DNA from 4 places in the Halobacillus sp. ABR2_026 genome. Region 3 is predicted to be linked to each of the others. Evidence: riboswitches for the same ligand, from Rfam matches in the RefSeq annotation. Region 3 holds a riboswitch; each other region holds the start of a gene.
What was found. Region 3 has a riboswitch for S-adenosylmethionine ahead of ACXADE_RS09015 (sulfite exporter TauE/SafE family protein). Riboswitches for the same ligand answer to the same signal wherever they lie in the genome.
Positions count from the first base shown of each region.

Region 1 (7,894 bases), 1.5 Mb from region 3:
CCACAGACGAGCGGCCCACTCAGCAAGGCGTTATTTCAAATCTTCGCGGACCGGACAGCCAATGAATTGTCCCGGATGCAGGCGGAAAAGAAGTTGGAAATGTTGTCTCAATACGACCCACTTACAGGACTGGTTACAAGAAGTTACCTATCGGGGATCTTGGAAGAGGAAATTATGAAGGTGGATGGTAAGAAAAGCAATATTGCGCTTTTACTTATTGACATCGACAATTTCAAAATGATCAATGATTCCTGGGGGCATACAAACGGAGATGAGCTGTTGAGGCAGTTTGCCCGGTATTTAAGACAGACCTTTGCCCATAAGGGGGCGGTGATATCGAGGATCAGCAGTGATGAATTCATTGTTTTACTAAGGAATGTCGGGAATTTGGAAGAACTAAGGGGAATCAGTGATCATGTGATCCACTCGATGCGCCGTCCTTTTCTTATTGAGGATAAGGAATTCTACAATACGGTGAGTATCGGGGTTACGTTTACCCACGCTCAATTCTGTGATCACTGCAGCGGGGAAACACTTCTTCGACATGCAGATGCCGCCATGCATGAAGCAAAAAGGAATGGAAAGAACCGGTATGCGATATATGAAGAAAAGATGAGTCAGCAGATGAGAGAGGAGCTTCACTTGAAGCAATCTCTCCATCATGCCCTTGATAAACATCAATTTGAACTCCATTATCAACCTCAAATATGCGGGAGAACTTCAGAGGTGAGCGGATACGAATCGCTGATCCGCTGGAACCACCCCGATTATGGGCTATTATCTCCTCATTATTTCATCAGCCTTGCGGAAGAGTCCGGGATGATTATCGATATCGGGGAATGGGTGCTCAAGGAAGCTTGTCAGCAACTGAAAAAATGGCAGGTGGAAGACCAAAAGCCAGAGTTGAAAATTGCAGTGAACTTATCCGCTCAGCAATTCAAAGATATGAACCTGACCTCAAAAGTTTTTACAGCCCTAGAACAATCCAACCTTTCTCCTGAAAGTCTTATTATTGAAATTACGGAGACGATGGTTCTGCAGGATTTCGACAGAAGTATTGAGACATTGAACCGGATGAGGGAAAAAGGGGTCAAAGTTCATTTGGATGATTTCGGGGTCGGTTTTTCTTCTCTCAGTTACTTGAACCGTCTTCCGGTAGATGCGATTAAAATCGATCGTTCATTCATCAATCAAATCGGAGACCGCGTGGTGGATGTGCCGATTGTGAATGCAATTATCAGTATGGCGAAAAGTCTTGGACTCCAAGTGATTGCGGAAGGCGTGGAAACTGCCGAACATATCGCTTACTTGAAACAGAAAGGCTGTTACGAATACCAGGGTTATTATTTCAGTAAACCTGTTCCGGCAAGTCTTGTGCACAATCAGTGAATAGAATACTCAGATGTAATGATGCCCAGGGCTTATGCTCTGGGCATTTATTTCGTGCAGGTGACCGGCTTTTCAAGTAGTATGTTCACTAGAAAATAAGAAGGGTTGGCGATTTAAATGAGAGAAATGCTGACGATCTTTAGTGAAGCGGAAGAACCGATCGGTATCAAAGAAAGAGGAGAAGTCCATGTGGACGGGGATTGGCACGAAACGTTCCATTGCTGGATGTTTCAAGTTACAGAGGGGAAGATGTATCTTCTGCTCCAGCTCAGGTCCAGACATAAAAAGGATTTTCCTAGTCTGTACGACATAACCGCCGCCGGCCATATTGAAGCGGGAGAAGATGTATGGCAAGCAGGTGTTCGTGAAATAGAAGAGGAGATCGGGGTATCGGTGAAACCAGAAGAATTGATCCCACAAGGACATTATAAGGAGCAATTGCAGGTGGGGGACCTTTTGGACAGGGAAATCTGCCGTGTTTATTTTCTGCCTTGGACCGTGGGAATGGAGTTTTCACTCGGAGAAGAGGTGGAAGATGTCATTAAGGTTTCTCTCGAAGATATGGTGGCAAAGGATGAAGGCGTCCCGATGAAGGGTGTGTCCCTGCTCAATGGGAAAGAAAGAATCGTAAGGCAGGAGGACTTTGTCCCCCATGAAAAAGGGTACGAACGTTATATCATTCAATCTTTACGTGAATATGTCGAAAAACTTTGACAATATTCTGCTGTTTTCTATATAATTTCAGATTAAGTGAAGAGGGAGGAGATATGAGATGACTAATCCATCATTTGATACGAAAATTGTGCATCATAAAGCGGATCAGACTCTTGTGCCAAATAGCAAAAGTACACCGATTTATCAAACATCAGCCTTTACTTTCAAGGACCTTGACCATTTGGAAAGTTATTATGAGGGAGAGAGCCCTTATTTATATACGAGAGAGCGTAATCCGAATACGGATGAATTGGCAGGGACCGTGGCGGCATTGGAGAAAGCGCCTGCTGGTGTGGCTTCCTCCTCAGGGATGTCAGCTATCCTCGCAGGGGTGTTAGCGGTGGTAAAACCCGGGGAGCATATAGTGGCGGCAGAGGATGTGTATGGGGGTACCCATAAACTTCTCACCAAAGAACTTCCGACATTCGGTATCGATGTGACGATGGTTTCATTCGCAAATTTGCAGGAGGTAAAAGAAGCGATTACAGACAAGACGAAATTGTTGTATACGGAATCGATTTCAAATCCGTTCCTTCGGGTGGAAGATTTAGCGGGTATTGTTGACCTTGCTAAAGAAAAAAACTTGAAGACAATGGTCGACAATACGTTCGCTACTCCTTATCTGCTCCAGCCCTATGAACAAGGGGTAGATTTAGTGGTACATAGTGGGACGAAATATATCGGGGGCCATAGTGATGTAACGTGTGGAGTTTTGGTTGGAAGTGAAGATTCGATTCAAAAGGCATCACAAAAAATCGTCACGTTAGGTGCGAACCTCAGCCCGTTTGAAGCATGGTTAACACAACGCGGAGCGAAAACTTTAGGTCTGCGAATGAAAAAGCAATCATACAATGCAGAAGAAGTAGCGAAAGCCTTTGCTGACCATGAGGCCATCCGTACGGTTCACTATCCTCAGCGGGTATCCGAGCAGGGAAATGGAGCCATTGTCACGATTGAGCTTCTGGATTCCATTAATATTGAGACATTTTTCAAGTCCCTCGGGTGGATTAAAATAGCTCCTACCCTGGCCGGGGTGGAAACCACCGTTTCTTATCCTGTACGGACATCTCACCGTGCTTTGTCAGAACAGGAGCGAGAGAAAATCGGTATCAATGATTATGTCATTCGTCTATCGATCGGCATTGAAGACCATGAGGACATCATTGAACAGTTGAAAAAATCAATAGAAGCTTCAATATCATAAATATTCAAAAATGATTGACTTTTCTGATTGTTATCCGTTATACTTCACAACATAATCATTTAACTGAATACATCTCTTATCAAGAGTGGCTGAGGGAATAGGCCCTGTGAAGCCCGGCAACCTTCAAACATCGGTTTGAAAAGGTGCCAAGTCCTACAGATCATCATCGATCTGGCAGATAAGGGGAGGAATGTATAGGATCAACCCTCTTCTTATTTGGAAGAGGGTTTTTTGGTGTGGAGGCGGACATGAAGCGACTTATCGCTTTAAAGCCAACTTTATTTATACGGATAGTTACCATTTAAGGAGGAATAGAAGATGACCCATTCTTTTGAAAGCTATGATGTAGACACGATTTCCTTGCACGGAGGACAGTCACCGGACCCGACCACAGGATCACGAGCTGTGCCGATTTATCAGACGACTTCTTATGTCTTTCATGACACGGATCATGCTCAAAGCCTTTTTGCTCTCGATGAACCCGGAAATATATATTCTCGAATTGGGAATCCCACCGTGGATGTCTTTGAAAAACGGATGGCCTTACTGGAAGGGGGCGTTGCTTCTGTAGCTACAGCATCCGGGATGTCAGCTATTGCTTTATCGATCTTGAATATTGCCGGTTCCGGGGATGAGGTCGTTGCAGCATCGAATCTATATGGAGGGACCTATAATTTATTCGCAAATACTTTACCACGATATGGCATTAAAGTTCATTTTGTCGACCCTGAGAACCCGGAAAACTTCCGCGCAGCCATTACGGAAAAGACAAAAGCTGTTTTTGCCGAAACCATTGGGAACCCAAGTTTACACGTGCTGGATATTGAAAAAATTGCCACTGTAGCTCATGAATACAAACTTCCATTATTAATTGATAACACATTTGCAACTCCGTATACCTGCCGCCCGATCGAGCACGGCGCTGATATTGTGATCCATTCGGCAACAAAATGGATCGGCGGTCATGGAACAGCCATCGGGGGTATTGTTGTAGACGGAGGAAGGTTTGACTGGGGAAATGGAAAACACCCGGTTTTTACAGAGCCTGATGATAGTTACAACGGAATTGTCTATGCCGCTGATTTTGGCACGCTCGCCTATATCACTAAACTGCGTGTCCAGCTTCTTCGTGACTTTGGATCCTGTTTAAGTCCACAGAACGCCTTCTTGCTGCTTCAAGGATTAGAAACACTACACCTTCGCGTAGCGAGGCATGGAGATAATGCTCAGGAAATTGCTGAATACTTACAAGGCCATCCAGATGTCGAGTGGGTCGCCTACCCAGGGTTGTCCAACCATCCAGCTCATTCGCTTGCCAGCAAGTATCTTGAAGGAGGGTATGGATCAATCGTTAACTTTGGTATCAAAGGAGGGAGAGAAGCAGGAAGGCAAGTGATCAACAATATTTCCCTCTGGTCCCACGTGGCGAATGTGGGAGATGCAAAGTCATTAATCATCCATCCGGCATCGACGACTCACCAGCAATTATCCGTGGAAGATCTTGCAGCAAGCGGAGTGAAAGAAGAGTTGATCAGGTTATCCATTGGGCTTGAATCGAGTAAGGACTTGATCAATGACCTTGATCGTGCGATTGGGAAAGCGACAGGAAGAGAAGGAAGTCAAAAATCCATCACTGAAAATGATGAAGGTGTCATCAAATGGGCCCTGAGCTCTTCCAAAACGGAAGAGGATGGAACGACACGCCCGAAACGTTTAGCTGTAGTCGGACTAAGTGGAAAACCGTCCCGACCGAGTCATCGTCTGGCGAGAAAGATGCAGAGAATGGGGTATCAGATTGTGCCGGTCAATCCGAGGGAAACCGAGGTTCTCGGAGAAACTTCTTATCCGGATTTGAGATCGATTCCATTTAAAGTCGATGTTGTTCAAGTTTTCCGTAGTCCCGAAGCAGCGATTGGAATTGCTGAAGAAGCTGCTGAAATACGGCCAGGTGTGTTTTGGCTGCAGGAAGGAGTCATCGCACCAAAGGCTGCGGAAATTGCAAGTGAAGCTGGACTCGAAGTGGTCCATAACCGCTGCACGTATAAGGAAGCCCAGCGTTTAAGAGGAACCATCGATACGTACGCATGCGAACTATAAAGGAGGATTCGGCATGAAGTTGAAAAAAATAGCGATCACCATAGGATTGCTGACAACCTTTGGATTATTCGGTTGTTCGGATGCGGAAGGGGAGAGTGGGTCACCGGACAAAGTGACCCTGGATTATGCTTATTATTCTCCCACAAGTCTCGTATTAAAGGACCAGGGATTTGCTGAAGAAATATTTGAAGAAGAAGGGATCGAAGTGGACTGGGTCCTCAGTCAGGGAAGCAACAAAGCGTTGGAATTCCTGAATTCAAGCAGTGTGGACTTTGGTTCGACAGCCGGGGCGGCAGCGCTGATGGCAAAAGCGAACCATGCCCCTGTAGAATCCATCTATCTTTATTCTAAGCCTGAGTGGACAGCACTGGTCACAAATCCTGACTCTGGAATCGCTTCAGTGGAAGATTTAAAGGGGAAAAAAGTAGCGGCTACTCTTGGGACAGATCCTTATATATTCTTAGTTCGTGCCTTGAAAGACCACGGCCTTTCCACCGATGATATCGAACTTGTGAACTTACAGCATCCTGAAGGAGCATCTGCATTGAGCAATGGCAATGTCGATGCCTGGGCGGGGCTGGATCCTCATATGGCACGCAATGAATTGGAAGGTGGAGCAGAGCTTTTCTATCGTAAGCCCGAATTCAATACTTATGGAACATTGAATGTGCGCTCGGAGTATGCCGAAGAACACCCTGAAATCGTTAAACACGTGATTGAGGCTTATGAAAAAGCGAGGAAGTGGACGCTTCAGAACCCTGATAAGGCAGCAGAAATCCTGGCGGAAGAAGCTGGCCTGGACTTGGAAGTAGCGAAGAAGAGCCTGGAGAGGAACGATTTATCCAATCCGATTCCAGGGGATGATCTCCGGGAGACCATTCTTGGTGCCGGCCAAGTTTTGCAGGAGGAAGAAGTCATCAAGACTGACGTGGATATCGAACAAACGACCGAAGAACTTGTCGTCCCAGATTATGCCGAAGAAGTGATCAAGTAAAGGAGGGGATACAGTATGTCCAGTCGCTCAGAAGCGGCCGTAAGCCCGGCATCCAGCACAAATAAAACACGCGTTTTTAATAAAAGAAACCAGTCTGGTTCATGGCTGGGACTGATCCTTCCATTGTTCATTATTCTTTTGTGGGAGTATGCCTCGAGGCAGGGATGGGTGGCCCCTCACCTCCTGCCATCGCCTACGACCGTCGTTGAGGAAATGGCGGGTTTGGCAAAGGAGGGAGAATTGTGGGGCCATATCACAATTACTCTTTACAGGGTTTTTGCCGGATTTCTTCTCGGGTCTTTGGCGGCTCTCATTCTTGGAGCAGCGACAGGCTATGTGAAAGTCGTTCACCAGTTGCTTGACCCGATGCTTCAGGCTTTACGAGCGATTCCATCCCTCGCCTGGGTACCCTTATTCGTTTTATGGATCGGGATTGGAGAAGCTTCTAAAATTACCCTGGTGGCTGTGGGCGTTTTCTTTCCCGTGTATTTGAATTTAACGTCTGGAATTCAGGGGATTGACAGGAAGTTGATTGAGGTGGGCCGGATGTATCATTTCACGAACATACAGCAAATCAGGAAAATCATCTTTCCAGCCGCTCTCCCATCGTTCATCGTTGGTTTGAGGAGTGGACTGAGCCTCGGCTGGATGTTCGTCGTGGCTGCTGAATTGCTGGGGGCGAGCCAGGGACTTGGTTACCTTATGGTATATGGCCAGAACACATCTGCCCCGGCGCTAGTGATCGGAAGTATCATTCTATTTGCGGTCTTTGGAAAAATCACGGATGAAATGTTAAAGCGGGTTCAATCAAAAACGTTGAAGTGGCAGGACAACTTGGAAAATGCGTCCTGAAGGAGGGGTTTTATGTTAACCGTCAATCATGTCTCCCGGACCTTTCAAAATGGAAAAGCAGGGTTCCGGAACATTGATCTTCAAGTGCAGAAAGGGGAAGTCGTTGGAGTACTTGGTACAAGTGGATGCGGGAAGAGTACTCTGCTCCGTGTCTTGTCCGGGCTGGACACCAAGTTTGAAGGGGATATTCGGACGAATGCTGAACGGCCTGAAGAAGCTTTCGGCATGATGTTTCAGGAACCACGACTCATGCCATGGTTGACGGTCCTTGAGAATGTAACATTCGGATTCTCTAAAAGAGAAAAGAAACCGGAGGCGTTGCAATTGATTGAAACTGTAGGCCTTCAAGGGTTTGAAAAGCACTATCCGAAAGATTTGTCAGGTGGCATGGCCCAGCGCGCAGCGATTGCGAGATCCCTGCTCAGCAAACCTGATATCCTCCTGTTGGATGAACCCTTCAGCGCCCTGGATGCTTTTACGAAGATGCAGCTGCAGGATTTATTGTTGTCCATATGGGAAAAGCGGAGGACGACGACGCTGCTTGTCACCCATGACATTGATGAGGCGCTTTATTTAAGCGACAGAATCGTGATTATGAGAGGACAACCGGGGAGTGTGGAAAGTGAAATATTTATTAACCGCCC
Region 1 covers NZ_JBSWTM010000001.1:257,154-265,047, forward strand. Annotated here, with positions in the region: gene ACXADE_RS01415 (sensor domain-containing protein) at 1-1,389, shown strand, start outside; gene ACXADE_RS01420 (NUDIX hydrolase) at 1,507-2,103, shown strand; gene ACXADE_RS01425 (trans-sulfuration enzyme family protein) at 2,162-3,307, shown strand; SAM riboswitch class I at 3,381-3,492, shown strand; gene ACXADE_RS01430 (PLP-dependent aspartate aminotransferase family protein) at 3,626-5,404, shown strand; gene ACXADE_RS01435 (aliphatic sulfonate ABC transporter substrate-binding protein) at 5,418-6,398, shown strand; gene ACXADE_RS01440 (ABC transporter permease) at 6,414-7,250, shown strand; gene ACXADE_RS01445 (ABC transporter ATP-binding protein) at 7,263-7,894, shown strand, end outside.
Region 1: it holds a riboswitch for S-adenosylmethionine, as region 3 does, so the genes downstream of both, ACXADE_RS01430 (PLP-dependent aspartate aminotransferase family protein) here and ACXADE_RS09015 (sulfite exporter TauE/SafE family protein) in region 3, are expected to answer to the same signal.

Region 2 (7,894 bases), 600 kb from region 3:
TAGAGCCTTATTTTTAAAACCATAATGAATAAACAGAAACTAAAAAGAGCTGCCGAAACAGCTCCTTTATATGTTAGCTTTTCACAACCGGTATCCAAATTTCACAACTTACGGAGGGGGAAGTTAAATCTTTATCTTTAATCGACAAAATCTCAGGTCCTTCGGTTACCTGGTAGGTGGAAGAAGGGAACCATTCCGAATAAATCCTGCCCCAAGTTTCCTGTAGGCTTTCCGGGAATGGACCTGTGGTTTCAAATACGGCCCATGTCAAAGCAGAGACTTCAAGCTTTGAAAAGCCTTTCACTCCTTCCTTGGTGGACGCAACACCAATGTAATGATCCAGCTCCCCTTTCTCCTCCATCCTTTCTTCCGGGAAGTTGGTGGATGCTTGAAGCATCCCTATTGGTTCGACGTTCGAGAGTTTCTTTAATTGATTGATCTTCTCCATCGTTAAGGATTTCCACATTGCGGTTATTTCCGGATTTTCTCCTTCAAATATAATGGGTACCCTTTTCATAATCCCTACGATTGTAAATGCTTCTTTTTGTTCCACACGATAATTCATTGCATTTCCTCCCTTTATTGATAGTTGGAAGGTCATACATGGATAGGCTTTAAAACACCGGCCATTATTTTTTGCTTCTGATGGGGTCACCCCATGCAATTGAAGAAAGGCTTTGGCAAAAGAGTCCGGAGATTGGTACCCGTATTTCATAGCAGCATCAATGACCTTTAGGTTACTATTTTGAAGATCTATAGCAGCCAAGCTCAGTCTCCTGCGCCGTATATACTCCGACACAGGGATTCCAGCCAGAAATGAAAACATTCGTTTAAAATGGTATTCAGAACAACAAGCGAAACGAGCGACTACCTTAAGGTCGATTTCGCTTGTAAGATTTTCCTCGATATACTTCATCGCCTTATTCATATTCTTAAGTGAATCCATGAATATGACCTCCTTTCATCATTAGAATAGCATCGGTAATCTTCATGAACCCGACTTTTCCTGCACCACTTTTCATGGGAAGCGTCCATATGTTTCCTTTTCTATTTAGTCATTATAAAAAGAAAGTAGATTCCAGCGACATTTTTCCAAATTTAAACAAACAGGGTTTACCCAGCTTAAATAAGGTTATTGTTAAGTAGATCGAAACGAAGAATCTGTCGAAGAGGAAGCACCTATGAATAATGGATCATTGTAAAGGTAGGTGGCAAATGAATAAAATACAGAGCTTCATCGTTTTCATCTTTATATTAGCTTTTATGGGATTTGAGGAAAAAATCATCACTTTCATCCAAACCTATATTACCGATCATTATGTATGGACAGGTGTTATTTACTGTATTTTGGGTGGTTTTACTGTTTTTATTCCCTTAGCGCTCTATAAGAAATTCGGCAACGATAAAAATATATAAAAAAGGGGGGCAAACGAAACGCCCCCTCTTTCCTGTGGTAATCTTCACATGATTTCAGCCCTTTCACATTTCTTTCCATTCGTACAATGGCGTACAAAAAGAATGATAAGCTTCCCTGCCCCCACGAACGATTTCGTTGTAAATCTTATATACCTCCAACGTCATTTTTCCCGGTTTTCCATTTCCTATCGGCCTCCGATCGACCTCTACCACTGGTTTGATCCCTATAGCCGTTCCTGTTAAAAACACTTCATCCGCTTCATATAACTCCATTCTCGTTATACTTTTTTCATAAACAGGTAAATGCCACTCTTTCCTGATTATTTCTGTAACTGTCTGCCGAGTGATTCCGGGTAAAATATCATCAGATATAGGTGGTGTAATGATGCTGCCTCTTTTAACAAGGAAGAGATTTTCAGCAGCACCCTCACTGACATACCCTTCTCTAGTCAGGAAAAGAGCTTCATCAAATCCGTTAGAGGCTGCTTCCAAAATGGCTAATGCGGAGTTCATATAACCTGCTGTAGGTTTGGCTTGAGGAGGAATCATATTGCTACCTATTCTTGTCCAGGAAGAGATTCCGACCTTTAAGTATGGTTTAGGTTCATAATCCGTTACGTCGGTATAGATGGCTAAATGGTTGAAAGTGTCTTGTAATGTTGGACGTAAAGTATCTGCCCCCTTGAAGCATATAAGACGAATATAGACATCTTCAGTCACCTGGTTTATCAAAAGCAGCTGCTTGACGATCGCTGTTAATTGCTCGATCGTATAGGGGATATGAATAAAGAGACTGTTTCCCGACTGATGGAATCTTCTCAAGTGGTCATTTAATCTGAAAATGAACAATTGCTTCTGATCCTCGTTCCAAAAAGCACGGATCCCATCTATACAACCCAGCCCATAATTCAGGCCTTTGTTTTTAACACTTATACTCAACGAATGCTCATCCACATACCGATCTTTATCAAACATATAGGCCAAAGCATTCACACCTTTTTAAAACACTATATGCTTCATAAAGTCGACTATACTCATTCGCCAAAAGTACCTGTGACGAAGTCCTGGATACGGAGTGATTTTCCATGGAGACCAGAACGGTCACGCTGACCGATTACGAATGATCATCATCACTTATGAAGCTGTCATCAGAGGAAAAACCATCATGATCCACATCAAATGTATTGTAATAATGGGCATCAGGATTCCCAAGTACAGCTCTTTTTCTCTTATCATAAGTGCGAATGAAATGTAAAATGGAGAATCCAATACCTCCAAACAAAGCTATGTATACTAGAAAATCGGCTTGGTAAAAAAGATAGGTACATATACCTGCCATAGCGATCATCAATAACAAATACTCAACGACTTTCATATCCTCGCCCCTTCCCTTGGAGTTGCTCGGTTTCTCCTAAGTATACGTGCCAGGAAGAAATATGTTTCAGTCGATAAGAACCTCTAGTGATTCAGCCCCCAGAATATTATTTCCTGCCAGAAGCGTTGGATTATTGCTATGCCCATATAAAAAGCAGCAGCCTGTTAAGAGGCTGCCGCTATAAGAAAAAAGTCTATATTCCCTAGCCTATGTTAGATTGACCCTTTTTCACTCCAGGATGATCCTGGGTAGCTCTCATTCTATTCAGCGCTTGTTGTGTTGATTCACTGATGTCTGCTTCGAAATAAGGTTCATATGCTTCCAGAGGCGTTCGCTTTGTAAAGTAAACAGCGAGCAACACACCAATTAATGAGCAGACTACCGCAATGACGAATGGCAATTCATAGCCCAAAGCCTTTGCTGTCACATAAACAACAGAACCTATAATGATTCCTGCATAAGCTCCGGCTCTGTTCATCCTCTTCCAGTACAATCCTAAGAAGACCACAAGGAAGAACGCCGCACCAAAACCTCCATACACATAGACAAATCCCATAGCTAAAAACCACGGTGGATTTATAGCTAGAAGTACGGCTGCCGTTGCTATAGCAAATATACTCAAACGGAGCCAGTTTTTGAACTTACGTTCACTAATCCTTCTTGGTGCTATATTCAAGTATACGTCGTAATACAAAGAAGTCGCGCAGTGCAGGAGCATTGAATTGGCCGTGGAAATAGCAGCGGCACAAATGGCGACCAGTGTAATGCCACCGATGATCGGCGGTGTGTACTCCTGAATCACCAAAGGGATAATATAATCTGTTGTCTTTCCTACAGGGATGCTTGGAACAAGTACTTTTGCTCCTAATCCGATAATGATAAGCGGCCCCATAATGAAAATCAATACGAGGATCGTTCCCATCACCTGCATAATTGCAACCTTCACGTTCTGGGGGGCCAACATTCTAGTCACCCAGTGAGGAGAAGAAGGAGTCCCCAGGGAATTCGATATAAATATGGAGACAAGGGCACCAATCCCGAATGTTCCAAAAGGAGAAAGCAGAATCCCTTCCTCCAGCTCGGGGCCACCTACGTTCGTCGGAGCTGTAGTCGTTGCCAGCGTATCCAGGATGTTTCCTATTCCGCCAGTCAGTGACCAAACCACTCCACTCGCCAGCAGTACTCCGATGGCGATTAAAATCGTATTCAATGTATCTGTTGCTGCCACAGACCAAAACCCACCAACGCTTGTAATTAATATAAAAAGTAAAAAACCAAAAATTGCAATCTTATAATCAATGCCTGTAATACTTGAAAAGACGATTCCGAACCCTGTCACTTGAATGTTGACTAAAAGCAGATAACCGATGAACATGAGAATGCCGACAATCGCCTGTAATATACTCTTATTCTGAAAAGGCTCGAACCTTTGTCGGATAAATTCAGGAAAAGTTCGTGCAGGCTTTTCAGGTCGTCGGATTTTATAGGCGACGATTGGAATCAATGCCCCTCCAAAACACCAGCCGGCGACCCAGCCGATGACTGCCGCTACACCTGAACTATATAAATACCCAGGAACACCGATGACTGACGCCACACTTACCCACGTTGCTGATGTGGTACCGATTCCAAGCAGGAGCCCCATCCGGTGACCACCCGTTGTATAATCATCGATCGATTCTGCTTTTTTTAAGCTTTTAATGTTTGCCCAAATGAGAAAGAGGACATAAAAACTGAATACAACAACATACCAAATCATTCGTTAAACAACTTCCTTCCTAAATCTTATTTGTACTTAAAAAGACGCCCGGTAGCTCCCCAACGCTTAACGCCGGACTTTTCCACTTTGTAGCAGAGGTATGTACCTAACAGGAAGGAAAAAATCATGACTCCCACCCAAACCATCATTGCTAAGACCAATATCATTCACCTCTCCTCACTACTTGTTCATCCAATCGTTCCCTATATCCGGCCTCCTTATTTAAAATAAAAAACCCTTCTCTCAATAAGAGAGAAGGGTTTTAGGCAAACGTTCGATTGCTGTTAAACACTCTCTCATCTCCGGATCCGCTTTTGCGATCCTCTGAAATTGGCACCGTACATGAATCAGCCGGTTGCCGAGGCTTCATAGGGTCAGTCCCTCTGCCTCTCTGGATAAGAAAATTCCAAATATTCAAATGTTCATGGCTTTTATTCTACCATACACTTTCAGGACGTCAATCGGTCTCGGAAAATACCTGGGGGATTTTAAATGACAATAAATAGTATAGCGACGTCCACGTGCTATGATGATACTCATGGCCAACCGTATGTTTCAATCGTTGGTTGTTAAAACACGGAAAGTAGAAAATCGATATCTTCCCTGCTCCTACATTTACTCCTGAAAACTCCATCTCTCCACTTGGAAGAAGACAAACGGTCGTATCTGGGCCAAGCAGGGCATCTGAAGATTTTATCAAAGCTTCAAGAACTGCTTCCTCTGATTCCGAAGCTCTCAGCAATTTGATTTCCTCTTCGACCTTTTCCAACTTTTCTGGTGGAGAATTTATATACCCCTCCACCAGATGAGAGTACTTTCCACTCAAACAACGATCCTTTATCTGGTCCATTACGACCTCATTCCACAACGTCTTCCGTTCCTCGGCACCCCCTATGTCCTTAGCCTTTTTTACAAACTGATCCACGTATTCATAAGCAGAAAATATCTGCATGGATTGCCCGTTGATACTCGTTTCCATCATGTACATTTTTTCTTGGTCTACAGGTTCTTTTTTAAGCTCCTTTTTTTCAGAAGGAACAATACCCGTTGCACCCGGTCAAAATAATGAACAGCGAAACTCCAAAGATCGATAATCGTCGCATAATTCCTCCTTTATCATCATTCGTAAATTTCCATGTCTTTCATTTTCATACGAGATCGTGAAGAATCGGTTTCAAAGCGAACGTAATTTACAGAATAATAAAAGGTGCGATAGATTCTCTGAATCAATCGCACCTTTTAATCACTCCACTTAGAGTCATCTTTCATTTCTGTTAAGAACAACGGTTTGAGCTTTGAAGTGGACAAACCAAACAATGAGTAAGACTTTCCGACTTCTTGTCTAATTTATGAAAGTAACAACAAGTTTGACGAACTTTATGTTCACCCAGGACCCTATGATCCAAAAGATACGCAGCCATCGGATGCTTTTCACAATTAAAATAGCCGCCATCCAATTGATTCAGTTCTTTCGCCAAATGAATGATTTTTTCCTGGTAGTCTGGATATTTTTCCATAGCTTTTCTAAAAAATGAATTGATTCGAACGGCTACATTTTCCCATAAAATTATCGTCGGCAAGTTCGTTCGATCATGAAAGGATTGTAATACCAGTCTCAGGTGATGATTGAATAACTGCCTCCATGCTTCTTCCCTTGTATCAACATAATAAATTTGGTCTTCATCTACGCTAATCTCCAACTTTTCGCTAATCCTGCACGCCGTAATAGGAATGATTTTGGGTTTGTCTTCCCATAACATAGACTCTAATATTTTCGCAGGTAGAATTTGTGCGTATTTTTTCATCATCATAGAAGCCGTGACCTTCAGATTGGGCGCACTGATGCGCTTTTGTTGATGGCGTAGAAACTCAAGGCATTCCGTCTCTTCAAGTAAAGAGGATATGGAATTCATTCACTCATCACCTTTCGATTTCGATATAATAAATAGATGAAAAATGGAGCTCCGATACCAGCCGTGAATACGCCTGCCGGGATATCAGAAGGTAAGAAGGCTGTACGTGCAATAATATCAGCCGACATAACGATCAATGCTCCAATTAAAGCAGTACCGAAAACTAAGTAGGCAAAGGATCTCTGCAATAACAACCTTGCCATATGCGGGGCGATTAGGCCAACGAACGCAATCCCTCCTGCAAAAGCAACCGCTGCTCCAGCTAAACCAACACTTAATGAAATTAATAGAAATCGGAAAAACTGGACACGCACCCCCATCCCGGTAGCTACATCGTCGCCCAGCTGTTTAACATCCACCACCCCTGCAAAGAAAAGGGAAAAGAAAATCAGTAGAACTATAATCGGAATGAGAATGGTAACCTCTTGCCAGTTCGCGCCATATAAACTACCGGTCAACCACAAATATACTTTCGAAGCAATCGTCGATTCACTTGAAACCATAAACATGGTCACGACAGCATTCGTTAAAGCTGATATTCCAATACCGATCAAAATCAACCGCATAGGGGTAACGCCATCTTTCCAAGATAATAGATATATAATGATTGTCGTAATGGCCGCTCCTGAGATTGAGGCCAGCGGTAGCCAATGGATACTTATTTCGCCTAATAGAAAAACGATAAAAATGACTGCTCCTACTGATGCTCCTCCTGTAACCCCAACAATATCAGGGGAACCTAGCGGGTTCCTGATCATCCCCTGTAAAATTAAACCGGACACCCCCAGACCAGCACCTACAAACAAGCCCATGAGCACACGTGGGAGTCGTAACTCATTCAAAATGAAAGCCTGTTCACTTTCACCCATTAGTTCATCGATTACTGTAGTTAGGGGGATGTAACTGCTGCCTGCTGATAGACTGATTAAAAAAACAGCGGCTGTAACTCCAAGCAATACAAACAGAGCCAATAAAGATCGCTTATGAACTTGCATCGATACTTTCCCAGCTCTACTTCGAAGTGTGAAATGATCACTCACTTTTCTTCACTCCTTTTCTGGCAATATAAATAAAGAATGGAGTTCCAAAAATGGCAGTCATCACACCGATCGGCATTTCCTGGGGAGCAATGACAAGTCTTGCCGCTACATCAGCCAATAACAATAACGTAGCACCGCACAGACCACTCATTGGTAAAATCCATTGATAATCAGGTCCTGTTAATCCCTTAACAATATGAGGAACGACTAAACCGATAAACCCGACAGAACCAGCGACTGCTACTGATCCGCCTGCTAAGAAAACGACGATAACACCAATCGTTAATTTCAAAAGTCCTGTATTCTGGCCGAGGTTTTTAGCTACATCGTCCCCCGTCATCAAAATATTCAATGGTTTTCCGATTAGAAAGGAAAGAATAATCGCTCCTCC
Region 2 covers NZ_JBSWTM010000001.1:2,340,420-2,348,313, forward strand. Annotated here, with positions in the region: gene ACXADE_RS12185 (AraC family transcriptional regulator) at 74-946, opposite strand; gene ACXADE_RS12190 (hypothetical protein) at 1,216-1,416, shown strand; gene ACXADE_RS12195 (branched-chain amino acid transaminase) at 1,480-2,391, opposite strand; gene ACXADE_RS12200 (hypothetical protein) at 2,531-2,791, opposite strand; gene ACXADE_RS12205 (sodium:solute symporter family protein) at 2,994-4,550, opposite strand; SAM riboswitch class I at 4,844-4,952, opposite strand; gene ACXADE_RS12210 (DUF2268 domain-containing putative Zn-dependent protease) at 5,008-5,532, opposite strand; gene ACXADE_RS12215 (hypothetical protein) at 5,825-6,463, opposite strand; gene ACXADE_RS12220 (FecCD family ABC transporter permease) at 6,460-7,503, opposite strand; gene ACXADE_RS12225 (FecCD family ABC transporter permease) at 7,496-7,894, opposite strand, start outside.
Region 2: it holds a riboswitch for S-adenosylmethionine, as region 3 does, so the genes downstream of both, ACXADE_RS12205 (sodium:solute symporter family protein) here and ACXADE_RS09015 (sulfite exporter TauE/SafE family protein) in region 3, are expected to answer to the same signal.

Region 3 (7,894 bases):
AACAGACGAACTGTATTCCCGATGAGTGACAGGGATCCCGGCATATGCAGGTGCAGCGATTCCGGAAGTGATCCCAGGCACAATCTCAAACGGGACCTTCCGCCTCGCAAGGGCTTCAGCTTCTTCTCCACCACGTCCAAATACGAAAGGATCACCGCCCTTCAACCGGACGACCACCTTCCCTTGAAGGGCATATTTACAAAGAAGCTGATTGATGGTCGTCTGGCTGAGCGCATGATGATCCGGACGCTTCCCACAATAGACAAGCTCGGCATTTTCCCCTGCTTCGTCCAGAAGTTCCTGATTAATCAAACGGTCATAAAGAATGACATCTGCTCTCCTAATCGCTTTCAACCCTTTCACTGTAATCAATTCCAGGTCACCCGGACCGGCACCAACGATATATACATAAGACATGTTCATTCTCCTTTATGGAACCATTTTTCAGATAACAAGAGTTTATACACTTGTTCTGCTGCTTCCTTTACGCTAGTCCTTTGCGTATTCAGGACAAGCGCAGGTTGTACCGGGCGCTCATAAGGAGCATCGACACCTGTGAAACCTTTGATTTCACCTTTCCGCGCTTTCTTGTACAGACCTTTCGGGTCACGGGCCTCACATTCTTCCAATGGGCAATCGACATGAATTTCAAGAAAATCCCCATCCGGTAATGTTTCCTTGATCCGGTCACGGTCCGCCTGGTAGGGGGAGATGAAAGCCGTCAGAACAATCGTTCCACTTTGAGCGAACAATTTGGCGACTTCTCCAATCCGCCTTATATTCTCTGTACGATCCGATTCAGAAAATCCAAGATCTGCGTTGAGCCCATGCCTGATGTTGTCACCATCCAGCACATATGATTGGAACCCTTCAGCAAACAGCTTTTCATTCAATTGATTGACGATGCTGGATTTACCGGAACCGGACAATCCTGTCAGCCAAACCACCCCGCTGTGGTGCCCATTTTTCCTGCGGTAATCTTCTAGTCCGATGCTCGTTTCATGCCATGTAATATTGGACATCTCTATCACCCTTTCCCTTGAAAACTTTTCTCTTTCATTCCGTCGATTAGAATGTCCACCACCTCAGGTCGGCTAAATGTTCTAGGGGGCTTTTCGCCTTTCCTAAGGAGCTCCCTGACCTTCGTTCCGGATAAAATCATATGATGTTCTTTTCCGTGTGGACAAGTTTTACTGGAAGCCATGGCTTCACACGCCCGGCAATAAAAACTGTGCTCGAAAAAGAGCGGGGTGATTCCAAGCTCTTCTTTTCCAAAATGGCTGAAAATCTTTTGGGCATCATAAGTCCCATAATAATCACCAACCCCCGCATGATCTCTACCAACGATGAAGTGAGAACAACCGAAGTTTTTCCGGGCAATGGCATGAAAGACCGCCTCACGCGGGCCCGCATACCGCATGGCAGCATTAAATACAGCTAGAGTCACCCGGTTTTCCGGATAATAATTTTCCAAAAGGACTTGATAACTCTTCATCCGAACATCACTCGGAATATCATCACTCTTCGTTTCTCCGACAAGCGGATTCAAAAACAAACCGTCTACCGTCTCCAAAGCCGCTTTTTGAATATATTCATGAGCCCGGTGGACCGGATTGCGTGTTTGAAAACCAACAACCTTCTGCCAGCCAAGTTGTTGAAACAGCTCTCTAGACTCGGCTGGATCTAAGTAAAACTGTCGTCCATGTTCATATGGGGGCTTTTGGTATACTTCAATCTCACCTGCCACGTACCAGGACGGTCGGTCCAATAATTTTTTGACCCCAGGATGAGCTTCCTCTGTTGTTAAGTATACGGCTTCAGCCTCCTGGATTTTATGAGGTTTATAAACTTCTGATATTGCAATGGTTCCGTATACAGTTTGGTTATACACGAGCTGCGCTGAATCCCCGAGCGTTGCAGCCTGCTCTTCCGGAACAGGGAGAGTAATTGGAATGCTCCAAGGAGTCCCATCATTCAGCCTCATCCGCTCGAGGACCGCTTCATAATCCTCTTTGTTCATAAATCCCTTCAAAGGACTGTAGGCACCATTCGCAATCAATCCTATGTCACTTAATGCCATGGCATCCAGTTCAATCTTATCCTGTGGAAGTTCATCTGGTTTTCTGCTCCACCTGTTTACAAGCTCTCCTCCATGCGGAGATATAATAGACATGCATAATTCCTCCTCTACGATTGATCTTTATGCTCAGGAGCTGTGGTATGTAAGCCACACTCCGTCTTGTTAAACCCTTGCCACCTTCCTGATCTTCCATCACCTGCTGCCTTGGAGGTACACGGAATACAGCCGACACTTGGATAATTCCGATCATGCAATTCATTGTAATCCAAGCTATTTACTCGGATATAATGCCATATGTCTTCCCATGTCCAATGAATTAAGGGACATACTTTAATGTTTTTAAAACGTTCATCTTTGTTGACGAAATTCGTACGGCTCCTGCTTGGGGACTGCTCTCGTCTTAACCCGGACAACCAAGCCTCTTTTCCATCTAATGCTTCTTCCAATGGTTTGATTTTTCTGATATAGCAGCATTGGTCAGGATTTCGATTCCACAAAGCAGGTCCGTACTGTTCGGACTGCTCTTCTACATCGAGTTCTGGAGTTTTGGCCCTAATCTTCATCTCTGGGTACCTCTCCCTCACCTTGCCAAGCAGTTCATATGTTTCTTGGAAATGAAGACCCGTATCCAGAAAGACGATTTCAGCATCCCCTTTAACTTTGGAAATTAAATCAAGGAGAACAACTCCTTCTGCACCCAGACTGCATGCATAGACAATATTTTCAAATTGGTCATAAGCCCATTGAATAACCTCCAAAGCTCCTTTCTGCTCATCACGAGGCTGTATGTCTGAAAAAAAAGGATCGCCTGAGAAATGTTCATACGTCACGTTATAATCTTTCATCTTTTCCTCCTTTCCAACCAAAACAAAAAATGCCTGTTCTTCTCGACAAGAAGAAAGGCATCCATAATGAAATAAGCACCACTCTTCTTATCTTTTCAAGTGTTCATACACCCGCTGGAGTTGGCACAGCGTCTGAACAAATGTCCAGACCCGTTGCCGAGGCTTCAAAGGGCCAGTCCCTCCACCTCTCTAGATAAGAGAAAATTATGAAGTTTTTTGAAAAACAAGTTGATACAAATCTTATGCTCCTTTTCATTCTATGTCAATGCCTTTTTAAAAAATTATTATTTTTCAGTTTATTTATTCAAGATCTATTGACAAACAAAAATACGTCCGTTACTTTTGTAAGTATTCTGAAAACGATAAACGATATCCTTATGAAGAGTCGGGGGAGGAATTTGGTCTCATGATCCCGCAGCAACCTGGTAAAGGTGCTCAATCCAACAGGCATGGGCCTGAAAGATAAGGAGAGGACAAAACCTCTTCTTTGGGAAGGGGTTTTCTTTTTTTGCCTAAAACCAAGTAATCAGATAAGCATAAGTACCTATAGTTAGTGAAACAAGTTTTGTGTAAAAATAAAGGAGTGACTCGCTTGCAAAAATTAACCGCGTTCTCATTGATTGGATTCTTTGCTCAATTGATGGATGGGGCATTGGGGATGGGCTTCGGCCTCAGCTCATCGACTATTCTACTTTCATACGGGCTGGCTCCTGCCGTCGCATCAGCATCGATCCATATGTCACAAATTGCCACAACGGCCGCCTCAGGGTTTTCGCATTATAAATTCGGTAATATCGACAGGTCCCTTGTGCTCACAATCGCTGTTCCAGGTGCAGTAAGTGCCTTTCTCGGTGCGGCGGCGTTAACGTATATTTCAGGTGAGCATGTGCGTCCGTACTTATCATTCTTGCTTCTCGCTTTAGGAATTTATATCGTCATCCGTTTTCTTTTCCTTAGTCATAAAGAACCAAAGAAACCCTCCCAAACACCCTTAAATAAACGCTTCCTCTTTCCGCTCGGTTTCGTCGGTGGTTTCCTCGATAGTGTAGGCGGAGGAGGATGGGGACCTGTCAATACTCCAGTTCTTCTGACTCGTTCAGGGATTGTCCCGAGAAAAGTCATAGGTACGGTAGATACGAGTGAATTTCTGGTAACGATATCAGCTACAGCTGGTTTTTTAATCTTCTTGGGTGGTAAACATTTCAGTTGGATGCTTGTCCTTGCCTTCATCGTTGGTGGAGTAATCGCAGCCCCTTTAGCTGCCTGGCTCGTAAAAAATCTTCCCTCCACGATACTCGGGGTAATGGCTGGAGGCTTCATCATCTTAACGAATTTGAGAACGTTGCTCACTCCAATCCAAATGAGCAACGTTACGATGTCCATCATCTACATATCCCTTGTCTGCGGCTACCTGTACCTTGTGATCTATTCCATTAGAAACCATCTTAAAGTTAAGATGATCCAGGAACAAGCATAAAAAAAAGCAGCCCTCTGCGGGGCTGCGTGCTTGTCCTGCTTTTATTCAATTGAAAAAATATAAGAGTAAATCGGCTGGCCGCCTTTGTGTACTTCCACTTCTAAATCCTCATAGGTTTCTTCAATAAAGGATTCAAGTTCAGCCACGTCTTTCTCATCAACTTCCTCACCAGTAAGGATCGTCAAAATCTCATCTTCATCTTCATCAATCATTTGATTCAACAATGTTTTAGCGGTTATAAGAGCATCAGCATCCGTTGCTGAAATCTTGCCATCCGCTATTCCCATGAAATGGTCTTTGGATATATTAAGCCCATCGATTTGTGTATCCCTGACAGCATACGTAATTTGACCTGTTTTCACCTCTGCCATAAGGCTGATCATTTCTTCTTTATTGCTCTCAAGGTCTGCCTCAGGATTGAAACCTAACAACGCGCTCATCCCTTGAGGGATCGTCTTGGAAGGAATGACGGCCACTTCAATGTCCGCCAATTCAGCAGCTTGTTCAGCAGCCATGACGATATTTTTGTTGTTCGGCAGAAGAATCACACGCTTCGCATGTGCTTCTTTGATCGCTTCCGAAAGATCCTGGGTACTTGGATTCATCGTTTGGCCGCCCTGGATCACAACAGTAGCTCCCAGACTTTCAAAAAGCTTCTTAATGCCGTCTCCCATGCTGACCGTCACGATTCCGTACTCTGCTTTTTCCTCTGTCTTAGGTTTGGCAGGCTTTTTGTCACCAACGATCGAGGTATGCTGTTCACGCATATTCTCAATCTTCATATTCACGAGACTCCCGTATCTTTGTCCGAGTGTCATCGCTTCACCAGGGTACTCTACGTGGACATGGACTTTGATCAACTCTTCATCAGAAACGACAAGCAGGGAGTCACCCATCTCACTCAGTTCATTGCGGAAAGTTTCCTCATCATAGGGATGTTCCGCAAGCTTGTCTTCCTCGAATTTGACCATGAATTCTGTGCAGTAACCAAATTCAATATCCTCCGTGTTCATAAAATCCTGATTCAGTTTATGGTGTTCAGCGTTTACCATATCATCCATAGAGACGGTCTCCTCTATGTCAGGAAGCTCCTCGCCTTTCAAGTTGGCAAGAAAACCCTCATAAATCGTGACCAACCCTTGGCCCCCACTATCTACGACTCCCACTTCTTTTAAAACCGGAAGCAGCTCAGGCGTCCGCTTTAACGATTTTTTCGCTGCTTGAACGACTTCCTCGATGAAAGGAATGAACTCTTCTTCTTTTTCAGCAATTCCTACAGATGCTTCAGCAGCTTCTCTCGCCACTGTAAGAATCGTTCCTTCCACAGGTTTCATAACCGCTTTATAAGCCGTCGTCACACCGCCCTGCAAAGCGTCCGAAAAGTCTTTAGTCGTAATGACTTCTTTATCTTCCACTGCTTTTGAAAAGCCACGGAAAATTTGAGAAAGAATTACTCCAGAGTTACCACGCGCCCCCATTAACAGACCCTTGGATAAGGACTGAGCGACTGCTCCGGCATGATTCTGGTCCACATTACGCACTTCTTCAGCTCCTGAAGTCATGGACAGATTCATATTCGTCCCCGTATCTCCATCCGGCACAGGGAAAACGTTCAAAGCATCAATCATTTGAGACTTCTGCTTCAAATGATGCGCCCCTTGCAAGATCATTTCGGCAAGCGTTTTGCCATCTAACTTTTGTAACGTCACACTTACTTCCTCCTTTGACTACAACTGCAATCTATTCAGTTGTCACGCGGACACCTTGAATGAAAATATTCACGTTATCCACGGACAAACCAACTGTTTTGTTTAGTGTATATTTTACTTGTGATTGAACATTGTGAGCGACTTCAGAAATCTTCGTCCCGTAGCTCACGATAATGTACATGTCGATATGGAGGCGATCTTCATCCTGTCTGACAACGACTCCTCTGGAAAAGTTCTCTTTTCGGAGCATTTCCGATAAGCCGTCGCGGATTTGATTTTTAGAGGCCATGCCGACGATTCCGTAGCACTCGACAGCAGCTCCCCCAGCAATCGTTGAAATGACTTCATTGCTAATAGTAATATGACCATATTGGTTATTTAAATCAACAGACATAATAGATCCTCCTTTTTAATCCTCATCAATCCTCCCCTATTATAACACAAAAGCGGGAAATGAATTTCTGTTCAATAGGAAGAAAATGACCTGGATATCCCTATTATACTGTGTAACAATTCATTCGTTCTGTCAAGAAAAAATTCTTGATATAATTGCCACGAGATTATTGCAAACATTTTTTCTATATGATAAAGTTACTAAGTATCTGATGATTTATGTATGTAACAGGAGGGATTTTCATGGCACGCAGAAGTGTTCTATCTGGTAAAGGTACACGTTCAGGTAACCACCGTTCACACGCGATGAACGCTAATAAACGTAAATTTAAAGCAAATGTACAAAAAGTTCGTATCCTTGTGGATGGCAAACCTCAAAAAGTTTACGTGACAGCACGTGAGCTTAAGTCCGGCAAAGTACAACGTGTATAATTGCTAAAGAGAGCTGAACAGCTCACAAAAAAAGCACCCTTGAGGGGTGCTTTTTTTTATTTGATTCGTCCTACGTGGTCCAATAAGTAAACGGGCGTTTTATGCTTCCCTCTCCGGAGCTCAGCCCATGTATACCCCGGAGCCATTCCGTTTCAGTCCTAATCTTTTTTAAAAGTACTTATGACTGCGCGCACTAAACCCCCGACGAACCGTGGGAGTTTGATCGTATAAAATTTCAAAAGAGCCCCCTCCTCCTATATGAACTAATGCGAACTCCCTTTTCACCCATTAGGCAAGTCTGTACTTCTTATTACTAAGAGTATGCCTGACTCAAATGAAAAAGTACCGGTATCTTCAATCAGTCGGTTCGATATGCACAAGGTGGAACCGAAAGGAAGATAGGCATGGTCCAATGGATAATAAAATCCATTCAGCGTCAATTCCTTCACTTCAAGCGTTACAGGCAGAAAAGAAATATAAGGATAGTGTTCATCTCTCTCCATCTTATGATGACCAGCAGTTACTAATTCCACCTGATTCTGTCGATCGATGATCGTACTTTTTACGTTTTTATGCATTAGTGGATACAAAAGCTGCATGTTCGCCTGAGAATGATCTATCCGTCCGCCTGTCACACCGAACAATAGGATATGCTCCGGATTCAAAAGCAGTGCTTCATTGATAGCTAACTCCAAGTCAGTCTCATCCTTCTCATCCGGATAAACCTTTACGTGTCTGGACATTTTTTTGATTTCAGAGAGAGACTGTTCAGACACAGAATCAAAATCTCCTACAGCCAGATCCGGACTCAAACCATGCTCGATGAGGATTTCCGCGCCTTGATCCGCTCCAATCCAAAGGCACTCTTTACCCGCATATGCCTTTAAATCCGGAATATACTCTTTCGGCCCGCCGCCGACCACAATCACTTTCCTCATTAATACCACACCCTTCCTTT
Region 3 covers NZ_JBSWTM010000001.1:1,736,127-1,744,020, reverse strand. Annotated here, with positions in the region: gene cobA (uroporphyrinogen-III C-methyltransferase) at 1-417, opposite strand, end outside; gene cysC (adenylyl-sulfate kinase) at 420-1,022, opposite strand; gene sat (sulfate adenylyltransferase) at 1,028-2,173, opposite strand; gene ACXADE_RS09020 (phosphoadenylyl-sulfate reductase) at 2,188-2,925, opposite strand; SAM riboswitch class I at 3,010-3,125, opposite strand; SAM riboswitch class I at 3,298-3,394, shown strand; gene ACXADE_RS09015 (sulfite exporter TauE/SafE family protein) at 3,518-4,402, shown strand; gene ACXADE_RS09010 (DAK2 domain-containing protein) at 4,444-6,111, opposite strand; gene ACXADE_RS09005 (Asp23/Gls24 family envelope stress response protein) at 6,143-6,505, opposite strand; gene rpmB (50S ribosomal protein L28) at 6,748-6,936, shown strand; gene spoVM (stage V sporulation protein SpoVM) at 7,095-7,175, opposite strand; gene ACXADE_RS08990 (thiamine diphosphokinase) at 7,218-7,874, opposite strand.

Region 4 (7,894 bases), 1.5 Mb from region 3:
TTCCTCCAATCTTTCCCTAAAATTTCTTCTGCAAGCTCGCGGACCTGTTTTCTTCCTTCTGCAAGTACTTGCTTTCCTTTATCCGTAATGACATAGTATTTTCTGATTTTACCCTCCACTTTTTCTTCATACTTCTCGAGCAGTTCATCTTGATGAAGTTGTTTCAGCGTAGGGTAGAGCGTGCCGGGGCTGATGTTATACCCATGGGAAGCAAGCTCTTCCATGAGGAATGCCCCATAAATGGGTTCAATGTTCGCATGATAGAGAATATGGATTTTGATCGACCCTAAGAAAAAGTCTCTCAGCACGACAAACACCTCCGATATCGAAGTTCGATATCAATATACGATACCGATGAGGGAAATTCAATAGATGACAGGTAACATTTACGAAGTCGATGCGTTTTTTTACATCGTGTTAATGTTTCATAAAGATGTTCGTGTGTAAGAAACTGTGGTAAGCTGATGATAACGATTATCAGTTAGGGTGGTTTAGCTTTCAAAAATAGGAAGACTGCCCTGATTTCAGGTAGTAAGGTTCGGATAAGGAGGAGTTCGTTCATATGGAAGAGTTGTATGACGTAACCGTAATCGGTGGCGGTACCACCGGTTTGTACGCGGCTTTTTATAGTGGAATGAGAGGATTGAAGACAAAGGTGATGGAATACCAGCCCGAGGTCGGAGGGAAAGTTTCCTTTTTCTATCCGGAAAAGAAGATTTATGATGTGGGAGGATTTCCAGGCATTACAGGAGAAGACCTGGTTACAAATGTGAAGGATCAAGCGGAAATGGTGGATCCTGCATTTGTTACAGGTGTGATGGTCACCTCTTTTGAACAGCGTGAAGATGGAACGATTGCTTTGAAAACGGAGGATGGATCTGTTCATTTGTCCAAAACGGTAATCGTGGCGTCAGGTCTTGGCACCTTCGACATGCAGCCGCTTCGAGTGAAAGGGAGTGAGGCGTTTGATGGAGCGAACATTCATTATACCATCCAGAATCTCGGACAGTACCGGGGACAGAAAATCGCGGTCATTTCACAAAACCGTGTGGGAATTGACTGGTCGCTCGCCCTGGAGGAGGTCGCTGAAGAGGTTCACCTGATCAATCGGAGCGCTGAATTCAAGGCTGTGTATGAACACGATATTGAAAAAGTAGAATCCTCTTCTGTACACATTCATAGAAATCAGACGATAGAAGAATTGCGCGGGGGAGAGCGCTTAGAAGAGGTCCTGCTGCAAGACGGTTCTGTGCTTGAGCTCGATCATATCCTTGTTTACGAAGGGCTGCAGATCAATAAAAGCCTTTATGACGAATGGGGGTTGGAGTCGGACAAGGGCAGGATCCCGGTTTCCACAGATATGCGTGCAAGTATGGATGGGGTGTTTGTAGCTGGGGACGCAGCCGTCTACCCGGCGAAGACGATGTTGATCGCTTCCGGTTTTAATGAAGCGATGGCTGCGGTTAACAGTGCAGCATCTTACTTGGATCCTAAAGCAAAATCACAAGTATACAGCACGGTCATCTATAAACATAAATGAATTAACCGGACTCAGCATCTGCTGGGTCCGGTTTTCTTTTTAGGAGAGGGTGGTGATAATAAATGTTTTGTATTCGCTAATAAAAGGTTACAAACCGCTAATAAAAATCTTGAAGTCGCTAATATACGCTCAAAAGCGCTGATAAAATCGGAAAACCTGCGAATATCGTCTTTTCCATCATTTAACCTTCGACTTGCAGATATTCATAAGATTCAAGATGGCTCAGTGCCTGGTGAAAATCATCCATCAAATCCTGAGGGTCCTCAAGCCCGACGGATAGACGGAGGAGTCCATCAGTGATTCCTCGCTTCTCCCGTTCCACTTCCGGCATGGAAGCATGGGACATGCGGGCGGGGTAGGAGAGAATCGATTCTACAGCCCCGAGGCTTACGGCGTAAACGGGAAGCTCCACATGATGGATAAACCTTCTTACCGCTTTTTCATCTCGCAAGCGGAAGGACAATACAGCCCCCGCTCCTTCTGCTTGATAGGTTTGCGTTGAATTTCCAGGGTGAGAGCGGAACCCAGGGTAGTAGACGTGTTCCACAAGCGGGTGTTCTTTTAATTTCTCTGCGATTTTGTAAGCTGAAGCTTGAGACTGTGTCATTCGGCAATGCAGGGTTTTCAAGCCGCGAAGCACGAGCCAGCAATCGTGTGCGCCAAGAATGGATCCGAATGAATTTTGCAAAAAGCTTAAACGCCCGGCGATCTCCTTATCTTTCGTAGCGGCCAGACCTGCGACGACATCACTGTGTCCGGCAATGAATTTCGTTGCACTATGAAGGACGAGGTCTGCCCCATTATCAAGGGGACGCTGAAGAGTGGGGGTCATGAACGTATTGTCGACAAAGGTCCAGCATTGGTTTGCTTTTGCCAGTTTTGTGACCGCCTGAATATCTGTAATTTCCAGGGTTGGATTGGACGGTGTTTCTATATAAATGAGTTTGGTATTCGACTGAATAGCGGTCGCCACAGCATGGAGGTCTGTCATATCGACGAACGTGTGGTCAATGCCAAACCGGGTAAGGACATCGTTGATCATCCGGAACGTCCCCCCATAAACATCTTGCGTAATGACGACGTGATCACCTTTGGAAAGAAGCATGAATGCGGTTGAAATGGCAGCCATTCCTGAAGCAAAAGCAAATCCGTCTGTTCCATTTTCAAGTCCGGCAATCGTGTCCTCTAAAGCTTTACGCGTCGGGTTACCAGAACGGCTGTAATCGTAAGTGCCCGGGTGGTCGAAATCCTGCTGGTGAAAGGTGGATGCCTGTTGAATAGGGACGCTGACAGCACCGGAATGGGGATCGAACTTATAATCATTGTGAAGCAGTCTCGTCTGCAAAGAATGGTCAGTCATAGTACAGATTCCTCCTTTGATAACTGGTTGAGGGTGAAATCCAAATCTTCAAGCAGGTCATCGATATGTTCGACTCCGACAGAGAAACGGAGCAGACGGTTGCAAACCCCGTAACGCGTGCGGTTTTCCTCAGGAATATCCGCATGGGTCTGGGTGGCGGGGTAAGTGATGAAACTTTCCACACCTCCGAGGCTCTCGGCGAAGCTAATGACATTCAACTTCCGTAGAAAAGGATCGACCCACGCTTCAGATTGCAATCGGAAAGACACCATACCTCCTTTGCCGGGATAAAAAGTGTCCGTGATGTGCGGATGATTTTCCAAATAGGACACGACAGCTTTTGCATTCGATTCGTGCTGGCGCATCCTTAGCGGAAGGGTCTTCATCCCGCGCATGACCAGCCAAGAATCAAAAGGAGAGAGCACAGCCCCGGTTGTGTTTTGATGAAAAGCAAGTTGTTTACTGATCGTTCTCCCTTTGCTCACCAGAAGACCGGCCAATACATCATTATGACCCGCCAAGTATTTCGTAGCACTGTGGATGACGATATCTGCTCCGTCCAAAATCGGCTGCTGAAGAACAGGTGTATAGAGCGTATTATCTACAAGAAGCAGGAGGTCGTGCGCTTTGGCGATGGCTGAGATTTCCTTGAGATCAGCCGTATGCATCAGTGGGTTGGTCGGTGTTTCGACGTATATCGCTTTCGTGTTTTCGTTCAAGTAGGAGGGAATCGATTCAAGGTTGCTGCTGTCCCAATAATGGAAACGAATCTCAAAGCGCTCCTCCATATGTTCAAATAAGCGGTAGGATCCTCCGTATAAATCTTCAGAAACGATGATTTCATCGCCTCTGTTGAAAAGAGACAATGCGGTTTGTACAGCTGCCATTCCGGAGCTGAAAGCGAACCCGGCTTCTCCGCCTTCAATGTCAGCGATCGAATTTTCAAGAATCTGCCGCGTCGGGTTACCGGTTCGCGCATAATCAAATCCGGTCGATTCCCCAAGTCCCGGATGCCGGTAGGGAGTGGAGAAATAGACGGGCGGGTTGATGGCTCCCGTCGGTTCATCCCGTTGGTTTCCAGTCTGAACGAATTTCGTCTCTGTGTGCGGACACATAACAACACATCCTTTATAGAAATAATCAGGGAAATAAAAAAAAGCCTTCTCTAAGAAGAAGACTTTTGTAGGCACGGTCCTTCTCCTTATCTTTCAAGTTGATGAAACAACTTGCTGGATTTAGCACCTTTCTGGTCGAACCAGTGGTTGCTGAGGCTTCGCAGGGCCAGTCCCTCTGCCTCTCTTGATAAGAAATTCAGTTGTATTTTTTTCTAATTGCTGATTACTCTACACTACTCAGAAAGTTTTGACAATATGATAACGAGAATTTTTCAAATACGTTCGGGGTAGAAGAGGGAGCCCTTCATGAAACAGGATTATAACACAGGGTTTTGAACTCCTGCCTCAATATAAGAACGGACGAGCTCCCAGTTTCCTTCACGTTTTTCAAAGGTATCGAAAAACAGGTTGGAGGTCGGCAAAAGTTCCCCATTCAGACGGACGGATACCCAAAAAGCAGCAAGGTAGCTCTTGTCACTGATTCTGGTAACCGAATGGTCGGTGTAGATCCAGGCCATTTCCTGGTCTTCAAAATGGTCAAAAGCTTGCTTCCATCCTTCAATGGATGCATCGTAAGAATAATCGACAGATTCTCCCTGGCGGATCTCACGGGCAATGAGATCCTTGGAAGTCACGGTCATCAAGTGATTCAAGTCATGCTGACAGGCTTTTTGTTTGTACTTTTCATAAAACGTATGAAAATCCATAACTATTCCTCCTCTGAAGAAATAGTTCAACAGTCGAGCTTGGAATCCTGTAAATTAATGACAAATGCCTAAGTTGTAGAGGATGGTTTTGATTTGCAGCGCAAGGATACCTATCCAGATCACGTGGTTGATCGTGACGATGCTGTATCCTAATGGTTTATTTTGGATCTGTGCTCGTTTTCTATAAAGAATTGCGGTTAAAGGGATGGTTACGAACGTAAAAATAGCGGTCAACCCAAGCAGGCCTTTATAGTCATGTATCCAGATGAAGTCATTGAAGATCGGGATGATAATCGTAGAAGTATATAGGACAGAAAGGAAGTAAACGCCTATGAACCACGAGGCGGTCATGAACAGAAGGTTAATAAGAAGTGGGTATGTTTTCACTAAAGCACTCCTCGTTCGATTAATCCGAGTTTAACACTCGGGTTAATGTTATCCTACGTTCATGGGAGAAGATTGTCAACGATTATCCAAATTGTTTTTGATGGGCTTTCTTTTTCTCCAGGTATTCTTCATCCTCCCGGACAGCGATCCACTTTTCTTCGAAAATCTGGGCGGATTGCGCCTTCTCCTCATCGATGTCCCGGTCATTCACTTCCCCGTCCTTATCATATTTTTTGCCCCCTTTGTAGTTGGCATATCTACGGGCGCGGGTATAGCCCATTTGAAGGAATTTCCTTGCCATATCCATACCGACAAAATCATCTGCTTCCTTGTAATCCAGGAACATCTGATAGATCTTATCAGAGGATTCTTTGGCGATTTCCGGTGTTTTAAATCGCCAGTGAGCAAGAATCTCGCTCTTATATGGCTCTACGAGTAATACCCCCTGCTCCCCCCGTCCTACTCGATATTTCTTCGGATTTTTGCGGAAATCAATGTTGTCGAAATCAAGATCATAATCAAACGCCATTTATATTCTTCCTTTCTGTGTTTTCCACACCAAACATGTTGAGGTGCAAATCCCGGGATAATTTCTTGATCAAAGCTCCGCCGGCCGTACTGTTTCCCTTCTCATCGATAGCTGGTCCGACAACCCCGATCCCCATCCGTCCTGGAGAAGAACCGATGATGCTACCGGAGACGCCGCTTTTACAAGGAAAACCTGCTTCTACGGCATAATGTCCTGATGAATTGTACATGCCGGATGTCATCATGATCGCCTTCACCGTTCGAAGGTGATGGGAGGGGATGAGTTTTTCACCGGTTTCAAGGTCGAGTCCACCTTTAGCTAAAAACAGTCCGACTCGCGCAAAGTCGTGGGTTGTCATCATGACAGAATTCATTCGGAAATAGAGGTCAAGTGCTTCTTCCACATCTGTGACGAGCGTACCGGTACTTTGCATGAAATAAGCGAGAGAACGGTTGCGGGCTCCATTTGCCTTTTCAGCTTCATATACTTCCTCACTCATTTCCAGCTGGTCGTTATTCGTGACTTTCCGTAAAAAATCCATGTAACGGGTGAAACGATTCTCGACATTCTGCCCTTTGATCAGAGCTGAAACGGCGATGGCTCCTGCGTTAATCATTGGGTTGAACGGCTTGCTCGTATCATAGGACTCCAGCTGGCTGATAGAATTGAAGAAGTCCCCCATCGGTTCCATGCCGACGGTCTGAAAAACGCGGTCTTTTCCAAAATCCTGTAGCGCGAGCATCAGCCCGAGAATTTTTGAAGTGCTTTGTATGGGAATGTAAGACCCTGTATCCCCTGCAGAAAAACAGTCTCCATCTGTCGTGATGATGGTAACGCCGAGCAAATCCTTAATCGTTTCGTCATATCCAGGAAGAATCATATTGACATTTCCGGCAGAAGCGTAAGGCCGGCTGTCTTCGATGGCTTCTTCAAGATAATCTTTCGTCAATTCCTTCATTCCACTCCTCCTTCCGTTAATCGAACTTCCTCTCTTTAGGACGTGCAGTTTTCGTAACATATCCCCTTCCTGATTTCTGAGATTCTCAAAAGGGTGAAATGAACTTTTTCCAGGAGCTCCTGAATGTATACAATCATGTCGATATGGAGTCTTTGTTAGTTTTAGCTTGTTTTTAACCTATTTACCTTTATTGAAGAGAGGGTAAACGATCGGATGTCCAATGAAAAAAGCATCCTGCGGCGAGGATGCTTTACGTTTATTCCTGTTTCAAATAGCGCCGGTCTTTAAGGAATAGACGCCAGAACAAGTAGAATGCGGGGATAAGAATGCCGAAACCGACGGCGTAAACGATCAGCATTTGGTAAAACGTATCCGGATTTGTAAAACCGTCTGCGATCGTAAGGTCCGGGTAAATCAAAAAAGGCAGATGAGCAGATCCGTAAGCATAAATGGCAACCGCATACTGCAGGCCGACCATGACGACAGCTGGACGGGCGAATCCGCGCCGGCCGTCTTTTTTTCGGATGAACAGGAAAGCATATCCAATAATGAAAAAGAGAAGGGAGAATCCGAAGGCCATCCAGTTTTCCTGGATATTATCAACAATCCAGGAGGCTTCTTCAGGAAAAGTGCCGATCGTCAACATGGCGATGGCAATACTGACAGGACCAAGCCATATGGAGTGCTTACGGAAAGTGTCGTAAGCATTCCAATCTTCAGCTTCCTTTGCATAGTCCATCAAAAAGATAGAGGAGATGAACAACTCCGTCGAGAGCCCGAACAAAATGTGCATGTACAAGGTAGGGTGCGTGAGAAGTTCTCCATACTGTAGACGCGGGTAGTCATCTTCAAAGCTGACGAACCCTCCCAGGGTAATAGGCAGGATACTGACGAGCAATGCTGGAATGACCAAGCCGGTGAAGCCGGAAGTCAGACGGAGCAAATCTCTGAAACGGTTGGCATGATGTTGGAAAACCATGAAAGTCGTACGGATGGTCAGTAATAAAATTCCCAGACCGACAGGGACGAGCAGAACGCTGCTGAGCAGAGTCGTAGCGAATGGGAAAAAGGTGACGACAGAAACAACGAAGATGACGAGAAAGACGTTGGTCACTTCCCATGTTGGAGAAAGAAAACGGTTCGCGATCTGGGAAGCACTCTTTTCTTCATTTTTTCCATAAATCATTCCCCAGAAACCGGCCCCGAAGTCGAGGGACCCGAGGATGGAATAGATGAAAAGCAGACTCCATAAAATCGTAATCGCTAAAGTTGATGCTTCCATAAGTTGTACGTCCTTT
Region 4 covers NZ_JBSWTM010000001.1:193,252-201,145, forward strand. Annotated here, with positions in the region: gene ACXADE_RS01105 (PadR family transcriptional regulator) at 1-308, opposite strand, end outside; gene ACXADE_RS01110 (NAD(P)/FAD-dependent oxidoreductase) at 563-1,540, shown strand; gene metC (cystathionine beta-lyase) at 1,722-2,900, opposite strand; gene ACXADE_RS01120 (methionine biosynthesis PLP-dependent protein) at 2,897-4,015, opposite strand; SAM riboswitch class I at 4,099-4,209, opposite strand; gene ACXADE_RS01125 (hypothetical protein) at 4,333-4,722, opposite strand; gene ACXADE_RS01130 (hypothetical protein) at 4,777-5,109, opposite strand; gene ACXADE_RS01135 (DUF4385 domain-containing protein) at 5,192-5,638, opposite strand; gene glsA (glutaminase A) at 5,628-6,596, opposite strand; gene ACXADE_RS01145 (cytochrome d ubiquinol oxidase subunit II) at 6,853-7,878, opposite strand.
Region 4: it holds a riboswitch for S-adenosylmethionine, as region 3 does, so the genes downstream of both, ACXADE_RS01120 (methionine biosynthesis PLP-dependent protein) here and ACXADE_RS09015 (sulfite exporter TauE/SafE family protein) in region 3, are expected to answer to the same signal.